DNA from 4 places in the Marinobacterium iners genome. Region 1 is predicted to be linked to each of the others. Evidence: predicted binding sites of a transcription regulator. Region 1 holds the regulator's gene; each other region holds the start of a gene.

Region 1 (2,183 bases):
TCAAGCTTGTCCACCATGCCATCAATTGCAGCATACATGTCGTCATGCTCATGCGCTGCGAATACTTCACCTCCGGCCAGGTGGATATCGGCTTCGGCCTTCTGGCGCAGCTTCTCGACACTGAGGGTGACCTGTACATTGGTGATGTTATCGAAGTGGCGTTCCAGTCGGTCGAACTTGGTACGTACATATTCGTTCAGGGCGTCAGTCAGTTCGACGTGATGGCCAGTGATGTTGATCTGCATAGGTTTTCTCCTCGTCATAAAGCACGTTCTTCCGGCGTGCCTGTAGTCTCATTAAACCAGACGCTTGCGCTCATTAGAAGGCGGAATGTTCATCGCTTCACGATATTTTGCCACTGTGCGTCTGGCTACGTTAAATCCTTGCTCTTTCAGCAGGTCGGCTATCTTGTTATCACTGAGTGGTTTTGCGGTATTCTCCGCGCTGATCAGCTTCTTGATCAAGGCACGAATGGCGGTAGAGGAGGCAGCGCCTCCGTCTGACGTGCTCACATGGCTGGAGAAAAAATACTTCAGCTCGAAGATGCCTCGGGGCGTATGCATGTATTTCTGGGTAGTGACACGGGAAATGGTTGATTCGTGCATCTCTACGGCTTCAGCGATGTCATGCAGAACCATCGGCTTCATACCCTCTTCACCTTCCTCGAAAAAATCGATCTGGCGGGCCACGATCTCGGTGGCGACCTTGAGCAGGGTTTCGTTGCGACTCAGCAGGCTCTTCAGAAACCAGCGCGCTTCCTGTAGATGGTTTTTCAGATAGGTGTTGTCAGCGCTGTTGTCGGCCCGTCTTATAAGATCAGCATAGTCGGTATTGATACGCAGCTTGGGGGATGCCTCTGAGTTCAGGCTTACATTCCACTGCCCCTGCACCTTGCGCACCACAACATCGGGTATAACGTACTCTGACTGTTCACTGCTGATGCTGGTGCCCGGTTTTGGATTAAGCGACTGGATCAGACTGATGATCTGTTGCAGGGCCTCTTCCTTCAGGCGCATGCGGCGCATCAAGGTACGATAGTCATGATTGCCGAGCAGACCCAGGTGATCGCGTACCAGGCGTAATGCCTCTTTCAGCATCGGAGTATTTTCAGGCAGCTGGCGCAGCTGTATCTGCAGACATTCGCTCAGGTCTCGTGCACAGACACCGGGCGGGTCAAACTGTTGCAGGCGGTGCAGTACCGTTTCAATCTCTTCAGGCTCGGCATCTGCAAACAGCTGGGGTTCGCTCCGGGTGAAGTGTTCCAGAACTTCATCTACGTCCGTGCGTAGATAGCCATCCGGATCGACAGCATCGATAAGGGCCATGGCGACCATACGGTCAGGGTCACTCATGGGGGTCAGGTTGAGCTGCCACAGTAGGTGATCCTGAAGGCTGTCTTCGGCCGAATCGTTATCACCGGGTTCCCAGTCATCATCACGGGCAGGACCGGGTGTACTCTGGTGCTGGAAGGTATCATCCCAGTTGCTGTCGGTGGACAGTTCACGAGGGATTTCATCATTCCAGCGCTCTTCCAGTGCGTTTTCGTCCCAGCTGTCCTCGTCAGCGGTGTCGTTAGAGAGGCTGTCGGCAGAGGCGTCGTGACGATCATCACGGGCTTCAGTCTGGGTCTCTTCGGCGCTGTCCAGTTCCTCCTCGACTTCCAGCAGTGGGTTGCTCTCCAGGGCTTCCTGGATCTCCTGCTGCAGGTCCAGCGTTGACAGTTGCAGCAGACGTATTGCTTGTTGCAACTGGGGTGTCATCGTCAGATGCTGGCCGATCTTGAGTTGTAACGATTGCTTCATATCAGAGCTGCCAGGTGGACGGAGTGGATGTACATGATTGACGACTCAGGATCAAAGGGAAAACTGCTCGCCCAGATAGGCACGGCGAACCTGTTCGTTAGCCAGGATCTCGGCCGGTGTGCCCTGTGCGAGTATCCCCCCTTCACTTACGATATATGCTCGTTCGCAGATGTCGAGTGTCTCGCGCACGTTATGATCGGTGATCAGAATGCCAATGCCGCGAGACTGTAGGTGGCGAATGGTTTGTTTGATATCGCTGACCGAGATTGGATCAACGCCGGCAAAGGGTTCGTCCAGCAGGATAAAGTCAGGCTCGGTTGCCAAGGCCCGTGCGATTTCAACACGTCGACGCTCTCCGCCAGACAGGGCCATACCCAGACT
Region 2 (2,183 bases), 120 kb from region 1:
GCATTCTCCATGAACTGACTGGTCCCCAGCCCCTGTTCCTGTTCCAGCAGCTCAAAGCCTACCGTCTTGTCAGCGGTAAAACCTTCAGCGGCCAGTTTTAGCCGCGCTTGATGCACATGCTCCTGCGGCACAAGAATTGCCCGGCCGTCAGCGTCAAACTTGTACGGCATGTTATACAGCCGTAACTGTTCAATCACTTCATTGGCATCGGAAAAGTTGAGATTGGAAAACAGCACCCGATAATCCGGCTTCTGTGACCAGAGCACAACGGCAAAGCCGATGGCGATGCTGGCAGCCAGCCCCACCATCAGACCCAGCTGGCGCAGGATTCCCAGGCTGTTAAAGCCGGTCATCAAACTGCCCTTGCTGTTAAGTTGTGCCGGTGTGTTATCCATTCAACCCTGACCGTGTAAAACCTGAAAACATTAAATCGGCATCTTCATGACATCTTCATACGCCGTTACCAAACGATTACGCACCTGAGTCATAGCCTGAAACGAGACCGAAGACTTCTGAGCCTGAATCATGACCTGCGGCAGATCCACGCCAGGATCGCCCCGCTCATACGCTTCACGCAGCCGTGATGCTTCCGACTGGTGTTCATTGACCTTATCCACAGCCCCTTTGAGCAGCGTCGCAAAACTGTTGCTTTCGGTCTTGCTGATCCCCGGCGCACCAATACCTTCGGCCCTAAGATCCAGCATTTCGACCGGACGCGGCCCCTGCTGCACCTCTGACTTGATCGCGCGCATCTGTGACAGAAGGCTGTTGATATCAGCTCGTTCAATCATGCAGAGCTTCCTCCCGGACGGCAATATTTTGACATTATAGAGACTAACCCTCCCGCTTCAAGCTGCAATCACGCCAGAGTTGACAATATCCTGACGCCAATTGAGCCTGACAAGGGTCATGCTGTTACTGCTTAACTCTATAATGCAAAAAGCGGGCCATATAGCCCGCCGGGGAACCTGACGTTAATGCATGCCCTAGTATCGTCCTTCTGGCGATTCACCGTAGCGCAGCCGTACATACATCAGCGCTACCGTGATGGCATCTCCCAAAGCTGTGTGCCGCTCAAGGATGGGAATATCCAGTTTGCCTGCAATGGTGTCAAAGCGCAGGTCGATATTACCCCCCACATGCTTCCACTTGATGATGTCGTGATAGACGTGGGAAAGCTCAACAGCCTTGTTGGGCAGGCCGAAACCGTACTTGGGGCGGATAAACTTGTCCAGCATGCGAATATCAAAATTGACGTAGTAACCGAGAATGGGACGATTGCCGACGAATTCGAGCACCTTTTCCAGAGCCTCGTCCAGCTCGATGCCATCCGCCAGATCGCTGGCTCTGATCTTGTGGATTTTGATGGAATCACCGCTGAGGCTGGCCGGAGGCTTCAATTTAAGGTCGAGACGCTCACTGGTAATCACTTTACGCCCTTTGATGCGCACAGCTCCGATCGACAGTATTTCGGCCTTTTTCACATCAAGACTGGTGGTTTCACAGTCAAGTGACACGACTTCGTCACCCTTGTAGGCTTCGAACAGATGCGCCCAGGGCCCTTCCCTGTGCTCACGTTTCTCTTTCAGACGCCGTATTGAGCGCGGAATGATCATCTACATCAGCCTCCCAGGTGGTAACGCATTGTCAGGTGCTTTTTGAACCCTTTCACCACATGCAAGGCATCACGCAGCAGTTCCCGCTCAAGCTTGTTCAGCTGCTGCAGGTCGATCATGTTTGGGGTTGGATCGGCTCCATCAGGACTTTCTTCGGCACGGCGGATCTGCTGCCGCAGACGCAGCTGAATAAACAGCGCCAGCGCTTCCGATAAATCACGGCCATGCTGTTCCTGCATCTGGCCACTTTCCATCAGCGCCTCAATGCGCTGGAAAGTATTCGTCTTGAGGATGCGCTGTTCAAGCGCGATGGTACGGACACCATGCACAATGGGGAAAATCCCGCCTTTCTTGATATCCAGCTGCCCCTTGTCCTTGAGGTTGCCGAAGAAGGTAAGTGGCGTATCAAACCCAATCGCGGCACGGGCAAAATGCGAGAAAAACACATCATTATTCCGCAGGTGACGCAGGAACCAGTTACGCGCCACCTTGAACAGCGCCTCGTTACCCGCTACCGGCTTGGCATCAACCGCAATGGCCAGGTTCATCTGTGCACTGCCTTCACAG
Region 3 (2,183 bases), 810 kb from region 1:
GGCAATCGCCAGATCATAACGGCCACCTTCCTTGGGCAGATCAGCCGGTGCCAGGTTGATGGTGATACGGCGCTGAGGAAAGTCGAATCCGGCCGTAATAAGGGCACTGCGTACCCTTTCACGGCTTTCCTTGACCGCCGTTTCCGGCAGACCAACGATCGACATTGAGGGCAGGCCACCCGACAGATGCACCTCAACGGTGACCGCTGGCGCCTCGATTCCGAGCTGGGCTCGGGTATGAATAACAGCAAGTGACATGACACGATCCTTGTGTCGCTGGAAAGGGTTCAGAGTTGAGTATCGTTATCCGTCGCTGCCGGAGCAGGGTTCTCCACCGACGGTTCAAGTGCCGCCAGGCGCTGCTCAAGCTGTTCAAGCTTATCGCGAGTGCGCATCAGCACCGCCTGCTGTGCTTCAAACTCATCCCGGGTTACCAGATCCAGTTTGGCAAAGGTTCCCTGCAGCATGCTGCGCACCTGGCTTTGCAGCTCTTGCTGACCGGGAAGGTCCGGGCGTCCGGCCAGCAGCTGGCTAAACTGGCCGGAGAGGCTATCGATCAATTTCTGGTGGATCATCCGGGGCTCCTGCACAAGGTTGCATCTCAATGCCGCTACTATAAACCAGATCGGCCTCGGCGTCAGATTCCAGAACGTGCACCAAAAGAGCACTTGCACCAAACCAGTGCATAAAAACAGACCTGTATCACCCGCATATCATTCGAAAATGCCCTTTCAGTCCTCAATACAAATCGCAACCTTCTGTTTTAAAAAGATAAAAACAAATTGGCACAAGCTTCGCTTAGTCAGTACACACGGCCTGACAACCCGCTCCCGAGGACGCAGGCCTTATGAGTACTGAGAAGAGGACCCAAAACATGAAACTGATCTCAGCCATCATCAAACCGTTCAAGCTCGATGATGTTCGTGAAGCACTTTCGGAAATCGGTGTGCAGGGCATCACCGTCACCGAAGTGAAAGGATTTGGCCGTCAGAAAGGTCATACCGAACTCTACCGCGGCGCAGAGTATGTGGTCGACTTCCTGCCCAAGGTTCGCATTGATGCAGCCGTAGCAGATGACATTGTCGATCAGGTACTTGAGGCGATATCCAAGGCAGCTCAGACCGGCAAGATCGGCGACGGCAAAATCTTCGTCACCAGTCTGGAGCAGGTGATCCGCATCCGCACCGGCGAGTCCGGTCACGACGCGCTCTGAACCTGCCTGACAATCGACGTTTTTTATCTCTCTGGAGGATAAAACAATGGAAGAACTACTCAATGCGACAGCCGGGGATTTGACCCAGCTGAAATATGCGGTCGATACCTTCTACTTCCTCATGTGCGGTGCACTGGTGATGTGGATGGCGGCCGGTTTTGCGATGCTGGAAGCGGGCCTGGTGCGTGCCAAGAACACCACCGAGATTCTGACCAAAAACATCGCGCTCTATGCCATCGCCTGTACCATGTACCTGCTGTGTGGCTACTACCTGATGTACAGCTCTGACGAAGGCGGCATCATTCCAAGCCTTGGCGCCCTGATCGGCGACGAGAACGGTGTTGATGCGGTGTTGGCCGGTGGCGATGATGCGCCCTACTACTCAGCCCGCTCCGACTTCTTCTTCCAGGTAGTGTTCGTGGCTACAGCCATGTCCATCGTCTCCGGTGCTGTTGCAGAACGCATGAAACTCTGGGCATTCCTGGCCTTCGCTGTGGTCATGACCGGTTTCATCTACCCGACGTCCGGCTACTGGACTTGGGGTGGCGGTTTCCTGAGTGAAGCGGGCTTCTTCGACTTCGCTGGCTCCGGCATCGTACACATGGCAGGCGCCTCCGCTGCACTTGCTGGTGTATTGGTACTGGGAGCTCGTAAAGGCAAATACGGCAAGAACGGCGAGATCAATGCGATCCCGGGTGCCAACCTGCCGCTGGCCACGCTGGGTACCTTCATCCTGTGGCTGGGCTGGTTCGGCTTCAACGGCGGTTCCGAACTGAAACTGTCTGATGTGGGTGAAGCCAACGCAGTCGCTCAGGTCTTCGTGAACACCAACGCAGCTGCTGCCGGCGGTGTAATTGCAGCCCTGATCCTGGCCCGCCTGTGGTTCCGCAAGGCTGACCTGACCATGGCGCTGAACGGTGCACTGGCTGGCCTGGTAGCGATCACTGCTGATCCGCTGAGCCCGTCCGCT
Region 4 (2,183 bases), 1.8 Mb from region 1:
GTGGACACCAGCACTGAGTTCGGAACTCAGCACTGATCAGGATGCCCGGCCATGCCGGGCATTTTTGTTTTCAACGATCGTCAGATGTTGCTTCAATCTTGTGAATACTCAAATCCGCGCCATTGAACTCTTCCTCAGCAGTCAAACGCAGACCCACCAATGATTTGATGGCACCATAGACCACCAGACCACCCAGCACTGCAATCACAACCCCAAGCAGAGATCCAAGCAGCTGTGAAACCAGGCTGACACCGCCCAGCCCACCCAGTGCTTCACTGCCAAAGATACCGGCGGCAACGCCTCCCCAGACACCACACAAGCCGTGCAACGGCCACACCCCCAGCACGTCATCGATCTTCCAGCGGTTCTGTATCAGTGTAAACGTCCACACAAACAGCGCACCGGCCACACTACCGACCACCAGAGAGCCCAGTGGGTGCATCAGATCAGATCCGGCACAGACAGCCACCAGACCCGCCAGCGGGCCATTATGAATGAAGCCCGGGTCATTGCGCCCCGCAATTAGCGCACTCACGATACCGCCAACCATCGCCATCAGACTGTTCATTGCCACCAGACCGGACACACCATCCAGCGTCTGAGCCGACATGACGTTGAAACCGAACCAGCCAATACACAGAATCCAGGCACCCAGTGCCAGAAACGGAATATTCGACGGCGGGAATGCAACCAGCCGCCCCCCCTTGTAGCGACCATGACGTATGCCCAGCAACAGTACTGCAACCAGTGCCAACCACCCACCAACACCGTGCACCACAACAGAGCCGGCAAAATCATGGAACGGTGCCCCGAAGCGCTCCTCCAGCCAGGCCTGAACACCAAAATTACCATTCCAGGCAATACCCTCGAACAACGGATATACCAGCCCAACGACCAGAGTTGAGGCTATCAAGAACGGCCAGAAGCGACCCCGCTCGGCAATTCCACCCGAGATAATGGCAGGAATCGCAGCGGCAAAGGTCATTAAAAAGAAAAACTTTACCAGCTCATAGCCGCTGTCGCGGGATAGCACGGCAGCACTGTCATAGAACGTGATTCCGTAGGCCAGCCAATAGCCTACGAACAGGTATGCCAGCGCTGAAAAGCCAAAATCACTCATGATCTTGGCCAGTGCATTGACCTGGTTCTTGCGACGTACCGTTCCCACTTCAAGAAATGCAAAGCCGGCATGCATGGCAAATACCAAAACGGCGCCCAACAGGATAAACAGAGTATTGGCACTCTGCGACAGCTGCGAGATTGCACTGCTGATGGATTCCACTCGATCCCCTCCGTCTGTTGACGGATGCACCATCAAGAGGCAACTGCACCGCAATACAGCACCGCTTGAATCAACACCCGAAGTAAGTTGAATGGCTCAGACGGCGTGGTGACTGGGCTTACGCACCAATGTGTACAATTTGCACCAGCGCCGTGCAGAGCATTGGTGCAAAATCAAGCAGTTTTTGTGCCAGTTCAGTGCAGTCGGGCGATAAAAGCCCCGTGGCAGTGCATCAGCGACGATGACGAATTTCAAAGCAACTGTGAATTCTGGCGTTGCGCTTGAAGTCCGGGTCCAGTGTTTGGGCCGTAATATCCCGGATTTCAAAGTCCGCCAGCGCCTCACGATCGATACTGAAACGGCGGTAGTTATTGGAGAAAATCAGCAGACCATCATCACGCAGCAGCTGCATCGCACCCTTGATCAGCTGCACGTGGTCTCTCTGCACATCCAGCACATCATCCATCCGCTTCGAATTGGAAAAAGTGGGCGGGTCCATGAAGATCAGATCATAGCGATTATGGTGTGGCTGCTGCAGCCACTGCAGGCAGTCCGAGCGGATCAGCTGATGTTGCGCCTTCGGCAGGCCATTCAGCTCCAGGTTGCGCCGAGCCCAGTCCAGATAGGTCTGAGACAGGTCCACACTGGTGGTACTGCGTGCCCCGCCCACACCGGCATGTACGCTGGCACTGGCGGTGTAGCAGAACAGATTCAGCATATCCTTGCCCACCGCCAACTGCTGCACTTTGAGCCGAGCCGGGCGATGGTCAAGAAACAGACCGGTATCGAGATAATCGTGCAAATTAACCTGCAGCTTGCAGCCATGCTCAATGACTGTCATGAAATGACCGGTCTGGTCCTGGCGCTCATATTGCTGCTGGCCCTGCTGACGCTTGCGTTG

Evidence for each region. The regulator sigma-54, encoded in region 1, starts transcription at its own class of promoters, with help from an activator protein. The targets are predictions, from matches to a motif close to TGGCACNNNNNTTGCTNT.
Region 2: the regulator sigma-54 is predicted to act here: its motif matches at 933-950, upstream of fliE (flagellar hook-basal body complex protein FliE).
Region 3: the regulator sigma-54 is predicted to act here: its motif matches at 784-801, upstream of glnK (P-II family nitrogen regulator).
Region 4: the regulator sigma-54 is predicted to act here: its motif matches at 1,457-1,474, upstream of CFI10_RS11940 (ammonium transporter).

The regions. Positions count from the first base shown of each region.
Region 1 is NZ_CP022297.1:686,748-688,930, forward strand. Features, by position in the region: gene hpf (ribosome hibernation promoting factor) at 1-245, opposite strand, end outside; gene CFI10_RS03345 (RNA polymerase factor sigma-54) at 297-1,802, opposite strand; gene lptB (LPS export ABC transporter ATP-binding protein) at 1,854-2,183, opposite strand, start outside.
Region 2 is NZ_CP022297.1:565,463-567,645, reverse strand. Features, by position in the region: gene fliF (flagellar basal-body MS-ring/collar protein FliF) at 1-395, opposite strand, end outside; gene fliE (flagellar hook-basal body complex protein FliE) at 426-791, opposite strand; gene CFI10_RS02740 (3'-5' exonuclease) at 987-1,616, opposite strand; gene CFI10_RS02735 (DUF294 nucleotidyltransferase-like domain-containing protein) at 1,622-2,183, opposite strand, start outside.
Region 3 is NZ_CP022297.1:3,927,186-3,929,368, forward strand. Features, by position in the region: gene CFI10_RS18470 (YifB family Mg chelatase-like AAA ATPase) at 1-258, opposite strand, end outside; gene CFI10_RS18475 (accessory factor UbiK family protein) at 288-575, opposite strand; gene glnK (P-II family nitrogen regulator) at 875-1,213, shown strand; gene CFI10_RS18485 (ammonium transporter) at 1,260-2,183, shown strand, end outside.
Region 4 is NZ_CP022297.1:2,473,286-2,475,468, forward strand. Features, by position in the region: gene CFI10_RS11935 (FKBP-type peptidyl-prolyl cis-trans isomerase) at 1-17, shown strand, start outside; gene CFI10_RS11940 (ammonium transporter) at 71-1,282, opposite strand; gene rlmKL (bifunctional 23S rRNA (guanine(2069)-N(7))-methyltransferase RlmK/23S rRNA (guanine(2445)-N(2))-methyltransferase RlmL) at 1,515-2,183, opposite strand, start outside.